4 regions of the Pseudomonas sp. LS2P72 genome follow, and region 4 is predicted to be linked to each of the others. Evidence: predicted binding sites of a transcription regulator. Region 4 holds the regulator's gene; each other region holds the start of a gene.
The links. The regulator FliA, encoded in region 4, starts transcription of late flagellar genes. The targets are predictions, from matches to a motif close to CTAAAGTTTNNNNNNNNNNNGCCGNTAA.
Positions count from the first base shown of each region.

Region 1: a site for FliA is predicted at 2,581-2,608, ahead of ACYZUA_RS01790 (methyl-accepting chemotaxis protein). Genes of this name have one in related genera too.
Region 2: a site for FliA is predicted at 2,380-2,407, ahead of ACYZUA_RS07740 (chemotaxis protein CheW). Genes of this name have one in related genera too.
Region 3: a site for FliA is predicted at 1,948-1,975, ahead of ACYZUA_RS03380 (methyl-accepting chemotaxis protein). Genes of this name have one in related genera too.

Region 1 covers NZ_CM142708.1:414,405-418,555, forward strand. Annotated here, with positions in the region: gene ACYZUA_RS01785 (SRPBCC family protein) at 1-413, shown strand, start outside; gene ACYZUA_RS01790 (methyl-accepting chemotaxis protein) at 584-2,464, opposite strand; partial or broken gene ACYZUA_RS01795 (sigma-70 family RNA polymerase sigma factor) at 2,690-2,761, shown strand; rRNA gene rrf (5S ribosomal RNA) at 3,007-3,122, opposite strand; rRNA gene rrf (5S ribosomal RNA) at 3,229-3,344, opposite strand; rRNA gene ACYZUA_RS01810 (23S ribosomal RNA) at 3,494-4,151, opposite strand, start outside.
Region 2 covers NZ_CM142708.1:1,672,488-1,676,638, reverse strand. Annotated here, with positions in the region: gene hmpA (NO-inducible flavohemoprotein) at 1-650, opposite strand, end outside; gene norR (nitric oxide reductase transcriptional regulator NorR) at 807-2,357, shown strand; gene ACYZUA_RS07740 (chemotaxis protein CheW) at 2,473-3,375, shown strand; gene ACYZUA_RS07735 (GNAT family N-acetyltransferase) at 3,403-3,861, shown strand; gene ACYZUA_RS07730 (hypothetical protein) at 4,140-4,151, shown strand, end outside.
Region 3 covers NZ_CM142708.1:754,397-758,547, forward strand. Annotated here, with positions in the region: gene ACYZUA_RS03370 (NorM family multidrug efflux MATE transporter) at 1-799, opposite strand, end outside; gene ACYZUA_RS03375 (LysR substrate-binding domain-containing protein) at 977-1,897, shown strand; gene ACYZUA_RS03380 (methyl-accepting chemotaxis protein) at 2,081-4,057, shown strand.
Region 4 covers NZ_CM142708.1:2,262,968-2,267,118, reverse strand. Annotated here, with positions in the region: gene ACYZUA_RS10500 (chemotaxis protein CheA) at 1-328, opposite strand, end outside; gene ACYZUA_RS10495 (protein phosphatase CheZ) at 366-1,154, opposite strand; gene ACYZUA_RS10490 (chemotaxis response regulator CheY) at 1,186-1,557, opposite strand; gene fliA (RNA polymerase sigma factor FliA) at 1,725-2,465, opposite strand; gene fleN (flagellar synthesis regulator FleN) at 2,462-3,292, opposite strand; gene flhF (flagellar biosynthesis protein FlhF) at 3,409-4,151, opposite strand, start outside.

The sequences.
Region 1 (4,151 bases), 1.8 Mb from region 4:
TGTCCTCGGTGGAAGTGCCGGCCGATGCCAGGAAGGTCTGGGCAGTGGTCGGTAACTTTGCCGGCTTCGATCAATTCATTCCGGCGCTGTCGCACATCGAGATGACCGGCGAAGGCGTGTCATCCCTGCGCAAGAAATTCTTCAAGGACGGCAACCTGGTGGTCGAGCAACTCAACTCCCGGGATGACCAGGCGCTGAACATGACCTGGACCACGATTTACAACACCTTGGGCGTGGCCAATTTGTGGGCGGCGATGAGTGTCGAACCGCTGGGCGCGGGCAAATCCCGAGCGACCTGGACCATCATCGCCGAACCCGCGCAGGGCGGCGTGGAGGCGTTGCCGGGGTTCACGGATTTCGTTCAGGGCTTTGCCGATGACTCGATGAGCAATGTGCTGAAGCTGTTTGCGTAAGGCTTTGGTTCAGCGGTGACTAATCCACCGCTATCGCGAGCAGGCTCACTCCCACAGGGGTTTTCAGTCGCTCACAAATGTTGTGATCACAGAAAATCCCATGTGGGAGCGACGGTGCGACGATTCGACCTGCTCCCGATTGAACGATAACGCGGTCCAACTGACCGGAATCAGATTTTGAAGCTGTCGACCAACTGCTTCAACCGGTTCGCCTGCAGGGACAACGCATCGCAATCCTTCAACGTTTCATTGAGGTTGGCCACGCTCTGCTGGTTCAGCAGGTTGATCTGGTTAACGTCGACGTTGAGGGTTTCCACGACTGCCGTCTGCTCTTCGGTCGCCGCGGCCACCGACTGGTTCATGCCGTCGATTTCGCCGATGCGCTGGGTCACGCTGACCAGTCGCAGACCGGCCTGGTTCGCCACTTCGACGCTCTGTTCGCTGGAGACCTGACTGGCGTTCATGGTCGTCACCGCTTCACGAGAACCGATCTGCAGCGAGGTGATCATTTTGTGGATCTCCTCCGCCGATTCCTGAGTACGATGGGCGAGGTTACGCACCTCGTCCGCCACCACCGCAAAACCACGACCGGCTTCACCAGCACGGGCCGCTTCGATGGCCGCGTTGAGCGCGAGCAAGTTGGTCTGCTGGGAGATGCCTTTGATCACATCCAGAATGTGCCCGATGTTGTCGGTGCTGGCGTTCAGGGTTTCGATCTGCGTGCAGGACAGGCTGATTTTCTGCGACAACTCGGTCATCGCCAGAATGGTTTTCTCCACCACCTGACGACCGTCATCAGCCTGCTCGCTCGCGCCGCTGGCGTGCTGGGAAGCATCGGCGGCGTTGCGGGCGATTTCCTGGGTGGCGGCGCCCAACTGGTTGATCGCCGCGGCCACACTGTTGGTGCGGGCGCTTTGCTCGTCGGAACCGACGATCGAGGCGTTGGACGAAGCCATCACCCTCTGCGACAGGTCGTGAACCTGGCGGGTGGCCGACGACACTTCGGAAATCGACGCGTGAATTCGCTCCACGAACTGATTGAAAGAACCGCCCAGCTCACCGAACTCGTCTTTGCTTTCCACAGCCAGACGTCGGGTCAGGTCGCCCTCGCCTTGAGCGATGTCCTGCATCGCACGGCTCATGGTGGTCAGCGGGCGCATCAGCACGTTGATCAGCAGGCTCAGCAGCACGGCAATGGCCGTCACGGCGATGAACATCGCGATCAGCGCAGAAGTGCGGAACTGGCTGAGGGGTGCGTAGGCCTTGTCCTTGTCGATCGACAGACCGATGTACCACTCGGCATTCGGCAAACCACTGACCGGCGTGAACGAAAGGATACGGTCCTGCTTGTTCAGGGTGACTTCCTGATTGCCCTTCTCGATGCGCACACCGGCGTTCGGGTAGATGTCTTTCAGGTTTTTCATCACCTGGTCTTTGTCCGGGCTGACGATCACCTGACCGTCGGCGCTGACCAGGAATGCGTGGCCGATGCCACCGAAGTCCACCGAATTGATGATCTTCACCAGGGTTTCCAGGCTCAGGTCGCCGCCGACCACGCCGAGCAACTCGCCGTTCTTTTTCACCGGCAGGGCGATGGTCACCACCAGCCCGCCGACGGCAGCCATGTAAGGCGGGGTCAGCATGGTCTTGTCGGCAGCCACGGCCTGTTTGTACCAGGGACGCTGACGCGGATCGTAGCCATCAGGCATCTTCGCGTCCGGGCGCTGAGTGAATACACCGTTGGCCTGGCCCACGTAGGTGAACTGGAAGTTCGAGGTCAGGGCCGGTTGACTGACCAACCCAGGGAGGTCGGCATTGGCGCCTTGATGGGCGACGTTTTGCGCGAGGTTTTCCAGCACCAGCACGCGACCGCTCATCCAGTTCAGCACGCTGCTGGCGGTCAGATCGCCGGCCTGCTGGACGCTCGATTCAAGGTTTTGACGGATGGTGTTTCGCTGCAGATAGTCGTTGTACAAAGTGAACAACGCAAATGCCAGCACCACGACGCCGGAGGCGGCCAGAAGGATTTTATGACTGAATTTGAGATTCATTTCATGGGACTTCTTATGCAAAAAGTGGGGATGCGTTCCGGGTTGCAACATTCCATGTAACAGCGCAGGCAGGGCTCTGTGGCCGCTCTACTTTGGTGCACGCATGTCTCATCAGGCTGTCGGCACAAACCGGAGAAAACTTAGGCGTTTGTACGAAATGGTCGACATTCCTGTCAGATACCCGCCGAACGGTGTGCCAGAGCGCCTGCTCAGTCTTTGTGTGATGACGGTTATGTGCGTCTGCTGCACAGAACCGAACGCCTGCAACTCAAGGCTCCCCGCGCCTTTCTGCGAACGCCCGTGGGTCCTATGTGGCCTCATGTGCCAGTCTGAATTTCTGCTAGTTGGGCGAAGAACACAATGTCGCCGCGACGGTAAGCTACCAGTACTAATCCCTCGTCATTCCAACAAAGCAGCGCCTGAATCCGGGGGCTGGCTTTGTCGTCTCCGTGGGAACATACAACTGACGTTCCTGAGCGTTTAGCGAGCCCAGAACGACAAAACCCCTGTCTGCGTTAGCAGACAGGGGTTTCGGAATTTAATCTTGACGATGACCTACTCTCACATGGGGAAACCCCACACTACCATCGGCGATGCATCGTTTCACTGCTGAGTTCGGGATGGGATCAGGTGGTTCCAATGCTCTATGGTCGTCAAGAAATTCTGTGACCAGCCCGTTACAGCGTAACGTGCCAGCAAAATGGGTGACTTCTACTAAAACAAAACCCCTACCTGCATACGCAGATAGGGGTTTCGGAATTTAATCTTGACGATGACCTACTCTCACATGGGGAAACCCCACACTACCATCGGCGATGCATCGTTTCACTGCTGAGTTCGGGATGGGATCAGGTGGTTCCAATGCTCTATGGTCGTCAAGAAATTCGGGTACCGAGTCGTGGCCAGCTGGCCTCGCTTCAGCAAATCGGGTATGTGACAGCGGGTGTTTTGTGAATCTCTCGAACTTTCGGTCGTTTCGTCTTCACACACCGCAATCTGGCCTTTCGACGCAAATTGCTTGGGTGTTATATGGTCAAGCCTCACGGGCAATTAGTATTGGTTAGCTCAACGCCTCACAGCGCTTACACACCCAACCTATCAACGTCGTAGTCTTCGACGGCCCTTCAGGGGACTCAAGGTCCCAGTGAGATCTCATCTTGAGGCTAGTTTCCCGCTTAGATGCTTTCAGCGGTTATCTATTCCGAACATAGCTACCCGGCAATGCCACTGGCGTGACAACCGGAACACCAGAGGTTCGTCCACTCCGGTCCTCTCGTACTAGGAGCAGCCCCTCTCAAATCTCAAACGTCCACGGCAGATAGGGACCGAACTGTCTCACGACGTTCTAAACCCAGCTCGCGTACCACTTTAAATGGCGAACAGCCATACCCTTGGGACCGGCTTCAGCCCCAGGATGTGATGAGCCGACATCGAGGTGCCAAACACCGCCGTCGATATGAACTCTTGGGCGGTATCAGCCTGTTATCCCCGGAGTACCTTTTATCCGTTGAGCGATGGCCCTTCCATACAGAACCACCGGATCACTAAGACCTACTTTCGTACCTGCTCGACGTGTCTGTCTCGCAGTCAAGCGCGCTTTTGCCTTTATACTCTACGACCGATTTCCGACCGGTCTGAGCGCACCTTCGTACTCCTCCGTTACTCTTTAGGAGGAGACCGCCCCAGT
Region 2 (4,151 bases), 590 kb from region 4:
TGGCCCTTGTTGGCCAAGGCCGACAGTGAATAGTTACGACGAATCTCTTCGCCATCGAGGATCAGTTTCATGCCGATGTACTGGCCCGGCTCTGCCGCCAGGATCGGGCCTTTGTCCGCCGGTTCGAAGTAGAACGAGATGATTTCCGCACTCTCCTCGACCTTGGCCACCACGATGAATTCCCGCGCTCCGCGCCAGCCGCCCGGTGCCTGTTCCTTTTGGTCGTAGATGCTGGTTTCGGCGCCGATCAGGATGTCGGCCAATTGACCGTAAGCAGCGCCCCAGGCCGCCATCACTTCAGGTGTGGCGATCTCGTCGCCCAGCACTTCGGAGATGGCTCGCAGCAGGCAGGCGCCGACAATCGGGTAGTGTTCCGGGAGGATTTGCAGGGCCACGTGCTTGTTGATGATCTTGGCCACCAGGTCGCCCAACTGGTCGAGCTGGTCAATGTGCCGCGCATACATCAAGACACCGTTCGCCAGGGCGCGCGGCTGATCACCACTGGCCTGGTGGGCCTGGTTGAACAGCGGGCGAACTTCCGGGTACTCGGACAGCATCATGCGGTAGAAATGAGTGATCAATGCTTCGCCACCACTTTCCAGCAAGGGCACGGTGGATTTGACGATTGCACGGTCTTGAACGCTAAGCATAAGGTGACTCCTGATCTACTTGGATTGCTAACTGACTGCCTTGTACTTATCAGTTTCCGTGCCACAAATTAAAACCTTATAAATCAATTAGTTAAATTCTTTATAGTCATATCGACACACCACGACTTATAGTCATACCGACTACATGGAGTCACTATGACTGCAAAAGCTTTGCTCACCACCCTGCTGCCACTGGTCGCCGACCTGTCCCGCGAACTCCCCGAAGGCGAGCGTTATCGGCGCTTGCTCGAAGCCATGCGCGCCCTGCTCCCCTGCGATGCTGCCGCACTGCTGCGCCTCGATGGCGAATGGCTGGTGCCACTGGCCGTCGACGGGTTGAGTACCGACACCCTCGGCCGACGCTTCAAAGTCAGCGAACACCCGCGTTTCGAAGCGCTGCTCAGCAGTCACGGTCCGACCCGTTTCGCCGCCGACAGCGACTTGCCCGACCCTTACGACGGCCTGGTCGATGGCCTCGATGATCATCTGGAAGTCCACGACTGCATGGGTTGCCCGCTGTTTATCGATGAGCGTCCATGGGGTTTGCTGACCCTCGACGCACTCGATCCGGAGCGCTTCGAACCGATCGAGCTGGACGCCCTGGAAGCCTTCGCCAGCCTCGCCGCCGCAACGGTCAACGCCGCCGAGCGCATCGAACGCCTGGCCAATCGTGTCGAAGACGAACATCAGCGCGCCGAGGTTTACCGACAAGCCAGCGGCCAGCAGAACCGCGAGATGATTGGCCAGAGCAAGGCCCACAAACGGCTGGTGGAAGAAATCAATCTGGTGGGAGGCAGCGATCTGACCGTGCTGATCACTGGCGAAACCGGGGTCGGCAAGGAACTGGTCGCCCAGGCCATCCACGCCGCATCGCCCCGGGCCGACAAGCCGATCATCAGCCTCAACTGCGCCGCGCTACCAGACACGCTGGTGGAGAGCGAACTGTTCGGCCACGTCCGCGGCGCCTTCACCGGCGCGATGAACGATCGGCGCGGCAAATTTGAACTGGCCAATGGCGGCACACTGTTTCTCGATGAAGTCGGTGAGCTGTCCCTGACCGTCCAGGCCAAATTGCTGCGAGTCCTGCAAAGCGGTCAGCTGCAGCGATTGGGCTCGGATAAAGAGCACCTGGTCGACGTACGTCTGATCGCCGCGACCAACCGCGACCTGGCCGAGGAAGTGCGCAGCGGCCGCTACCGTGCCGACTTCTATCACCGCCTGAGCGTTTATCCGTTGCTGGTGCCAGCACTGCGTGACCGTGGGCGGGATGTGCTGTTGCTCAGCGGCTACTTCCTGGAGCAAAACCGCTCTCGTATGGGCCTCAATAGCCTGCGCCTGAACAGCGATGCACAGGCTGCATTGCTGGCGTACGCATGGCCGGGCAATGTCCGGGAGCTGGAGCACTTGATTGGCCGCAGCGCCTTGAAGGCACTGGGTAATTGCAAGGAGAGGCCAAAGATTCTCAGCTTGAGTGCAGCGGATCTGGATTTGCCCACTGGCCGCGTTGAGCCTGCAACCGAGCCAGTCCCTGTCAGCCCTGCGGCTTTGGTCTCGGGAGACTTGCGGGCGGCGACCGAGGATTATCAGCGTCGACTGATCGACGCCTGTCTGGAACGGCACCATAAGAATTGGGCGAGTGCGGCGCGTGAGCTAGGCTTGGATCGGGCGAACCTTGGGCGAATGGCGAAAAGATTGGGTATGAAGTAATCCCGCCGGATAGGGAATACCCCTAAAGCCTGCCCACAACAAGTCGATAACCCGGCATCGATAGCTGTTGGCGATCCTCGCGGTCGCCCATCACCTTTTTCCACAGAAGGTTTTTATGTCTTCAAACAAAGCCCGCGCAGATTCACTTTCGCTTCTGCTGTTTACCTTGCGCAGCGGCAAGCTGATGGCGATCAACCTGCTGAAAGTCAGTGAAATCATTCCCTGCCCGCCGCTGACCAAGCTGCCGGAGTCGCACCCACACGTCAAAGGCATCGCCACCCTGCGCGGTGCCTCGTTGTCGGTGATCGACCTCAGCCGTGCCATCGGCGAACGGCCGCTGGAAGACCCGAACGGTGGCTGCCTGATCGTCACCGATGTCAGCCGCTCCAAGCAGGGTTTGCACGTTCAAGCCGTGAGCAAGATCGTCCACTGCCTGACCACCGACATCCGTCCGCCGCCCTTTGGCTCTGGCGGCGTGCGTTCGTACATCACTGGCGTGACCTCGGTCGACGGCACATTGGTACAGGTGCTGGACATCGAAAAAGTCATCCATGGCATCGCCCCGGCGCAGATCGAAACGGCCCCGACCGAACTGAGCATGGAAGACGCCGAAGTACTCGGCAACGCTCGGATCCTGGTGGTCGATGACAGCCAGGTGGCGTTGCAGCAATCGGTGCACACCCTGCGCAACCTCGGCCTGCAATGCCACACCGCGCGCAGTGCCAAGGAAGCCATCGACTGCCTGCTGGACCTGCAAGGCACGGCCCAGCAGATCAACCTGATCGTCTCGGACATCGAAATGTCTGAGATGGACGGTTACGCCTTCACCCGCACCTTGCGCGAAACCCCGGACTTTTCGCACCTGTATGTTCTGCTGCACACCTCTTTGGACAGTGCGATGAACAGCGAAAAGGCCCGTCTTGCCGGCGCGAACGCGGTACTGACCAAGTTCTCCTCGCCAGAACTGACCAAATGCCTGATCGAAGCAGCCAAGGCTGTCGCTGACCAAGGTCATTGAGGCTTGAGCAAGGACTTCTGCTTTCTGATGCGGCGCAACCTCGCTGAAGGTGTGCCCGCGATCACGTGGCCTAAGGGAATTGTCCTCACCGACTACCGCCCCGACCTGGCTGAAGCCGTTCATCGTCTGATGGAGCTGGGTTATCAGCAAGGTGGCGGTCGCGTGCCGGCACTCGACGTCTGGCAACAGCATTTTGAAACCGATCCTGAATATGATCCGAGCCTGTGCTTTATCGCTCTGGATGCCGAAGGTATCGTCGGCGTGTGCCAGTGCTGGACCAGCGCCTACATCAAAAACCTGGTGGTACATCCACGGGCTCAGGGGCAAGGATTAGGGCGCGCGTTGCTGCTACATGCTTTCAAGATATTTCAGCAACGACGCGAAGGTTTTGTGGATCTGAAGGTGCTGGAAGACAACCTTCGGGCGCAGCGTTTGTATGAAAACGCCGGAATGCGTGTGGTCCGCCGGGAACCGGTTCCGGCCTGACTGTGGCGAGGGGATTTATCCCCGTTGGGGCGCGAAGCGGCCCCCGTCCGTTCAGACAGACCGATTTGCCCGGTTTGACGACTGCTTCGCAGCCGAACGGGGATAAATCCCCTCGCCACAGTTCGCTCCCACAATGGATCTTTGTCTTACACAAATCTGTGTCCTATGCAGAGCCAATGTGGGAGCGAGCCTGCTCGCGAAGGGGCCGACACATTCAACCTGAAACCATCAGGCATACTCCAACCTTGGCCAAAACACCCCCAAGGATGCCCGATCCCATGAAAGCAGCA
Region 3 (4,151 bases), 1.5 Mb from region 4:
CCATGGTGCCCATGCACAGCGCGGCGAATGCAAACAGTCCGACTTCCACCGCGTAGGTGCCGCCAATCGGCAGGCCCAGGCGCCACAGTTCCTTGAGGTATTGACGGTTAGGTCGCGACAGGCCCTGACGCAAGGGATAAGCGTCGTAGGCCGGATGCCGACGGATGTGCCAGGCCAGCGCCAGCGCCATGCAGTTGGCGACAACAGCGGTAACCAGCCCGATGCCCATCAACCCCAGTTTTGGCAGACCGAACATGCCGGTAATCAATGCGTAATTGAGCAGGAAGTTAGCCACGGTGCCGCCGAGGCTGATGACCATCACTGGCGTCGCCCGGCCAATGGCGCTGGTGAAGCCGCGCAGGGCCATGAAGCTCAGGTAGCCGGGCAGGGCGAACGGCAGGATCAGCAGGAACTGCCCGGCTGCGTGGACGTTGGTTTCGGTCTGGCCGAACAGCAGCAACACCGGTTTGAGGTTCCATAGCAGCAGCCCGGCCACCAACGCCATCAACCACGCCAGCCATAACCCGGCCTGGGTCAGCCTGGTGGCGCCGACGATGTCGCCGGCACCCTGACGAATCGCCACGAGGGTGCCGACCGCGGCGATCACGCCAATGCAGAAGATCGACACGAACGAGTATGTCGCTGCGCCCAGGCCGCCACCGGCCAGCGCTTCGGGACTCAGGCGCGCCATCATCAAGGTGTCGGTGAGGACCATCAGCATGTGCGCCAACTGCGAGGCAATCAACGGCCCCGCCAGCCGCAGGATGGCCCAGAGTTCGGTACGTGCTGGATGCTGCATGGTCATCACGCTCCGCTCTTAAAGAGAAAAGGAAAGTTAAAGAGGGACAGGAAAGCGTCGATTCTCGGCGCTCTACGGGGTTTGCACAAAGGGATAAAAAGGATGGGTTGCATGATTCAAACTCATGCTGGAGAGTTTCTGCTAGGGTGGCCGAATCCCGCTATAGGAGCTTTCCGAATGTCCCGTCGTCTTCCTCCCTTGTATGCCCTGCGCGCATTCGAAGCGGCGGCGCGGCACAGTTCGTTTACCCGTGCGGCCGAAGAATTATCGATCACCCAAAGCGCGGTCAGCCGGCACATTCGTACGCTCGAAGAGCATTTTGCCTGTCGGCTGTTTCACCGCAGTGGGCGCAATCTGCAACTGACCGAGTCGGCGCGGTTGATCCTGCCCGGCATTCGCGAAGGCTTCACCGCCCTGGAGCGGGCCTGCAATACCCTACGTGCCGAAGATGACATCCTGCGCATGAAAGCACCGTCGACCCTGACCATGCGTTGGCTGCTGGCACGGCTCAGCCGCTTTCGGCACCTGCAACCGGGCAACGAAGTGCAATTGACCAGCGCCTGGATGGACGTCGACTCGGTGGACTTCAACCATGAACCGTTCGACTGCGCCGTCATCCTCAGCAACGGGCATTTTCCGCCGGACTGGGAGGCGAGTTTCCTGTTCCCGGAAGAGCTGATTCCAGTCGGCGCGCCGAATCTTCTGCAGGATCAACCGTGGGATGTCGCCCGGCTGGCCAATGCCGAACTGCTGCACCCCACGCCGGATCGTCGCGACTGGCGCAGTTGGCTGGAACGGATGGGGCTGGCGGATCAGGTGTCGCTGAAGGGCGGGCAGGTGTTCGACACGCTGGAACTGGGCATGATCGCCGCCGCCCGAGGTTATGGCGTGTCCATGGGCGATCTGCTGATGGTGGCGGAAGATGTGGCTCAGGGACGTTTGAGCTTGCCGTGGCCGACGGCCGTCGCCAGCGGTGAGAAGTATTACCTGGTCTGGCCGAAAACTCGCCCCGGTGGTGAACGTTTGCGCAGGCTCAGCGACTTCCTGCAAGGCGAGGCCCGCGCAATGGAATTGCCCGACGTTCAACACTTGGGCTGAATCGATAGAGCCGTCGTAATGGCGGCCTTGTGCCATTCCCGGTCTAATTACTCAAGTATTCAGATTTCCCGCCGAGAATGCAGGTGGAACCTTCGTGCAGGTTCGACGCAATTCCCATTATTAGAATTTTGCTGAGTGTGCAGCCAGATCAAGGAGGATCCGGTCGCTCGGCCAGGAGCTGTCATGTCTCAACCTCGTGCCCGGATCGCCTCACAGCTTGGTCTTGCGCTTGCCGTGATACTGGCGATTGTCATCAGCGGCAGTACCGTGTTCGCCCTGCGTTCACTGGACACCGCCAACCTTGCCACCCGCGAAGAGCATCTGGCCAGTGAAGCCCGGTTGCTGGCCGATCAGTTGAGTACCTTTCACGGCACGTTGCGTGAAAGCACCCAGCGCTTGGCCGGTTTGTTCGAAAAACGCTTCAGCGCCGGGTTGAGCGTGCACCCGGACCAACCGGTGGCCGTGGCGGGCACTCAGACCCCGGGCCTGCACCTGGGCAGCGAAGTGCTGAACAACAATTTCAAGGAAGTGGACGAGTTCAAGCAAATGACCGCCGGCGTTGCGACGGTATTCGTGCGTAGCGGTGATGAGTTCATCCGGGTCAGCACGAACGTCAGCAAACAAGACGGCAGCCGTGCCATAGGCACCTTGCTTGATCACGCGAACCCGGCTTACGCCCGCTTGATGGCTGGGCAGAACTACGTGGGTCGAGCCCTGCTTTTCGAGCGCTTCTACATGTCGCAGTACACCCCCGTACGCGACAGCAGCGGTAAGGTCATTGCCGTGTTGTACGTAGGATTCGACTACACCGACGCGCAGAACGCGCAGTTCGCCAACCTCAAGCGCTTCCGTATCGGCCAGACCGGTTCCCTGGCGCTGCTGGATGAGCAGGGCAAATGGCTGGTGCCGATCGCGGGCGTACAAGCGCTGGATCAGGCGGCTCCGACCATCGTTGGCCTGGCGAAGACACCGGGCAAGGGCGAGTTCTGGAGCGACAAGTCAGAAGATTTCTACAGCATTGCCGTACCGTTTGAAGGCGGCCCATGGTCGGTCGTGGCGAGCATGCCGAAAACCGAAATCCGTGCCGTGACCTGGAGTGTCGGCATTCAATTGGCGATTGGCAGTCTGCTGGCGATGTTGATCGCTGTCGGGGCGGCGGTCTGGTTGCTGCGCAGCAAACTCGCGCCTCTGGGTGATCTGGTGCGTCAGGCGGAAGCCTTGGGCGCCGGTGATTTGAGCGTGCGGCTGAACGTATCGAGCAATGACGAAATCGGTCAGCTAGCCCGCGCGTTCAACCAGATGAGCCAGGCGCTGTCGACCATGGTCGAGCACATCCGCAAGGCCTCGCAAGAGGTCAACAGCCGCGCCCAGGCCTTGTCCGGTCTTTCTGGTGGCGCCTATGAAGGGATGGAGCAGCAGTCGGGCGAAATCACCAGCATGGCCGGCGCCGTGGAAGAGTTCAGCGCAACGTCCCTGAACATTGCCGACAACATGGGCAGCACTCAGCGTCTGGCCCAGGAAAACGCACAGCAAACCCAGATCGGTCGTACGTCGATGGACGAAGCGTCCTCGTCCCTGGAACAAATCGCTGGCGCGCTGAACAGCACGGCGACGGTGATCAATACCTTGGGTCAGCGCTCCCAGGAAATCGGCGGCATTGTCGGTGTGATTACCTCGATTGCCGATCAAACCAACCTGCTGGCGCTCAACGCCGCCATCGAAGCCGCTCGTGCCGGTGAGCAGGGTCGTGGTTTTGCGGTCGTGGCCGATGAAGTTCGCAACCTGGCGTCACGTACTCGCCAGGCGACGGACGAGATTTCCGGGATGATCCAGAGCATTCAGCTGGAAACCGGTAACGCCATCAGCACCATGGAACAGGGCAATCTGTTGATGCAGGAAGGCCTGTCGCGCAACGCCAACGTCGCCAGTGCCCTGGCACGGATCGATGAGCAAAGCCGTTCTGCCGGTCAGCAATTCGCGGCGATTACCACCGCCACTCAAGAACAGAGCAGTACCGCCACCTTGCTCAGCAGCAACCTGCAAAGCATTGCTCTGGCGAACAGTGAGCAGCGTGAAGTGGTGTCCAATCTGGCAATCACCGCCAAAGAGTTGGAGAAGCTCGCGGCGGACTTGCGGCATGAGGTTGACCGGTTTCGTTGAGGCGCCGCCGCATTCTTTCTCTGCCATGAGCTGGGTTGTGTCGTTTTTAAGCTTGATGAATCGTTTCAGCAAGACTATAAAAACGACACAACTC
Region 4 (4,151 bases):
TGCGCTCGCGGACCTCGGTAAACATGCCGTTCACCGCATCCAGCGCTTCGAGAACCACGTCCATCAGTTCCGAGTCGACGCGACGTTCACCCTTGCGCAGGATGTCGAACACGTTCTCGGCGATGTGACAGCACTCCACCAGCTCGTTGAGCTGGAGGAAGCCGGCGCCTCCTTTTACAGTGTGAAAACCGCGAAAAATTGCATTGAGCAAGTCCGCATCATCCGGTCGGCTTTCAAGCTCGACCAGCTGTTCGGACAGTTGCTCTAGAATCTCGCCGGCCTCAACCAGGAAATCCTGAAGGATCTCTTCATCGGCGCCGAAGCTCATTAAGGGGGTGCTCCTAAAGGTCTAAAAACCTAAAAACCTAAAATCCAAGACTGGATAGCAAATCGTCCACATCGTCCTGACCGGACACAACGTCTTCTCTTTTATCGGCATGAATCTGCGGACCTTCACCCTGAGATAGATGTTTTTGCGGATCTTTTTCTGCAAGCATCGCTTCACGGTCATGTTCGATGCCCGCAAAGCGGTCCACCTGACTGGCCATAAGCACGAGCTTGAGCAGGTTGCTTTCGACTTCGGTGACCAATTGGGTCACACGCTTGATCACCTGACCGGTGAGGTCCTGGTAATCCTGAGCGAGCAGAATGTCGTTGAGATTGCTCGACACCACGCGATTGTCTTCGCTGCTGCGTGTCAGGAAACCGTCGACTCGCCGGGCCAGCTCGCGGAACTCTTCAGCCCCGACTTCGCGACGCATGAACCGACCCCAGTCGGTGCTCAAGGCCTGGGCTTCGTTGCTCAGGCCGTTGACCAGCGGCGTGGCGTTTTCCACCAGGTCCATGGTGCGGTTGGCAGCGGCCTCGGTCAGCTTGACCACATAACCCAGACGCTCGGTGGCATCCGTGATCTGCGAGACTTCCTCGGCTTGCGGCATGTTCGGGTCAATCTGGAAATTGACGATCGCGCTATGCAGCTCGCGAGTGAGCTTGCCCACTTCCTGATACAGGCCACGGTCACGGGTCTGATTGAGCTCATGGATCAGTTGCACAGCGTCGCCGAACCTGCCTTTTTCAAGGCTTTCGACCAGTTCGACCGCGTGTTTTTTCAGAGTCGATTCGAAATCGCCCTGTGAAGACTCGTTATGCTCCATAGCTCCCCCCGTGGCGCAGTGGCTTCGCACATCAACCGATGCGTTCGAAGATCTTTTCAATCTTGTCTTTCAACGCCTGGGCCGTGAAGGGCTTGACCACATAGCCGTTAACACCGGCCTGGGCAGCCTCGATAATTTGCTCGCGCTTGGCTTCGGCCGTGACCATCAACACCGGAAGGTGCTTGAGTTTTTCATCGGCACGCACGTGGCGCAGCAGGTCGATACCGGTCATGCCGGGCATGTTCCAGTCTGTTACCAGAAAGTCGATGCTGCCGCTGTTGAGAACCGGAATGGCAGTAGTGCCATCGTCGGCCTCGACCGTGTTGGTGAACCCAAGGTCACGCAACAGGTTTTTAATGATCCGCCGCATCGTTGAGAAGTCATCAACGATGAGGATTTTCATGTTCTTGTCCAATTCGACCTCCAAGCAGTCTTAAACGCGCCCAGCACCTGGACGCGCCATTTCAATCAATCCGGCAAAGCACTCAATGACTGTCTGGAGCACAGCAGATCGGGGCCGGTACGGTTCAACACCCCACCCGCCGCGTTCGCAGTGTCCCCACACTGCCTTCAGCGCGCTCGCCACTCCCCCAAACGCCCCCGCAAACGGGCCGCGCACTGGCTGTGTAACTGGCTGACCCGAGATTCGCTGACCCCCAGGACCTCACCGATTTCCTTGAGATTCAACTCTTCGTCGTAGTACAGCGCCAACACCAGTCGCTCACGCTCCGGCAAATTGGCAATCGCGTCCGCCAGCGCTGCCTGGAAGCGTTCATCTTCCAGATCGCGTGACGGCTCCAGATGAGCACTGGCGCCATCCTCGTGCAGCCCTTCGTGTTCGCCGTCCTGCAACAGATCGTCGAAACTGAATAAGCGGCTGCCCAGGGTGTCGTTCAAAATCCCGTAATAATCGTCGAGACTCAATTGGAGTTCGGCCGCAACCTCGTGATCTTTAGCGTCACGGCCGGTTTTAGCTTCAATCGAACGAATTGCGTCGCTGACCATCCGGGTATTGCGGTGGACCGAACGTGGCGCCCAGTCCCCCTTGCGTACTTCATCGAGCATCGCGCCGCGGATTCGAATGCCCGCGTACGTCTCGAAACTCGCGCCTTTGCTGGCGTCGTATTTGGTCGACACTTCAAGCAGGCCGATCATCCCGGCCTGGATCAGGTCTTCGACCTGGACACTGGCCGGCAGACGCGCCAGCAAGTGGTAGGCAATGCGTTTAACCAGTGGCGCGTAACGCTCGATCAGCTCGTACTGCGCGTCACGTGCCGACTTCTTGTAGAGGTTGTAGCCACTGGATGTCATAGCACCGGTCCTGCGGTTTGTTGCACGAGGCGCTCGACGAAAAACTCCAGGTGCCCACGCGGGTTGGCAGGCAGCGGCCAGGTATCGACCTTCTGTGCAATGGCCTTGAACGCCAGTGAGCACTTGGACCGCGGGAAGGCTTCGTAGACGGCGCGCTGCTTCTGCACGGCCTTGCGCACGCTTTCGTCGTAAGGCACCGCGCCGACGTATTGTAAGGCGACGTCAAGGAAGCGATCCGTGACCTTGGTCAACTTGGCGAACAGGTTGCGACCTTCCTGTGGGCTCTGGGCCATGTTGGCCAGGACGCGGAAGCGGTTCATGCCGTAATCGCGGTTCAGCAGTTTGATCAGTGCGTAGGCATCGGTGATCGAGGTCGGTTCGTCGCAGACCACCAGCAAGACCTCCTGCGCTGCGCGAACGAAACTGACAACCGAGTCACCAATGCCCGCAGCGGTGTCGATCACCAGCACGTCGAGGTTGTCGCCGATATCGCTGAACGCCTGGATCAGGCCGGCGTGTTGCGCCGGGCTTAAATGAACCATGCTCTGTGTGCCGGACGCGGCCGGGACGATGCGGATGCCGCCAGGGCCTTGCAACAGTACGTCGCGCAGCTCGCAGCGGCCTTCGATCACGTCGGCCAAAGTACGTTTGGGTGTCAGTCCCAGCAGGACGTCGACGTTCGCCAGCCCCAGATCAGCGTCCAGCAGCATGACGCGCCGGCCGAGCTCCGCTAGAGCCAGGGACAAGTTCACTGACACGTTAGTCTTCCCGACGCCACCTTTGCCGCCGGTCACCGCGATCACCTGTACGGGATGCATGCTGCCCATGAATTTTCTTTACCTTGTCTTACTTAGACGGAGGCCACATTACTGGCTGCGCGTTCACGAACTGAACAATGCATGGCAGACCATCGATGTAGGTACAAAAACTGTTCATTAATACCTCAGCCGACCTGCTTGGTCGGGCTGTGGTAAATATCAGCGAACATGTCAGCCATGGCTTCTTCGCTGGGTTCTTCTTGCATTTGCACGCTGACGGCGCGACTGACCAACTGATGACGACGCGGTAGATGCAAATCATCCGGAATCCGCGGGCCATCGGTCAGGTAAGCCACCGGCAATTCATGACTGATGGCCAGGCTCAACACCTCGCCCAGACTTGCCGTTTCATCCAGTTTAGTCAGGATGCAGCCAGCGAGCCCACAACGCTTGTAACTGTGATAAGCGGCCGTTAGAACCTGTTTCTGGCTGGTGGTTGCCAACACCAGATAATTTTTCGATTTGATGCCACGACCGGCCAGGCTTTCGAGCTGCATGCGCAGTGCCGGATCGCTGGCCTGAAGGCCCGCGGTATCGATCAGCACCACGCGTTTGCGCAGCAAAGGCTCCAGCGCCTGAACCAGCGATTGGCCCGGATCGACATGCGTCACCGACACATTGAGGATCCGGCCCAAGGTCTTGAGTTGTTCCTGAGCACCAATACGGTAGCTGTCCATGCTGACCAGCGCGATATTCTGCGCGCCGTACTTGAGCACATAGCGGGCCGCGAGTTTGGCCAGCGTGGTGGTCTTGCCCATGCCGGCAGGGCCGACCATGGCAATCACGCCGCCCTCTTCCAGAGGCTCGACTTCCGGTGTGACGATCATCCGCGCCAGGTGTGCCAGCAACATGCGCCAGGCCTGACGAG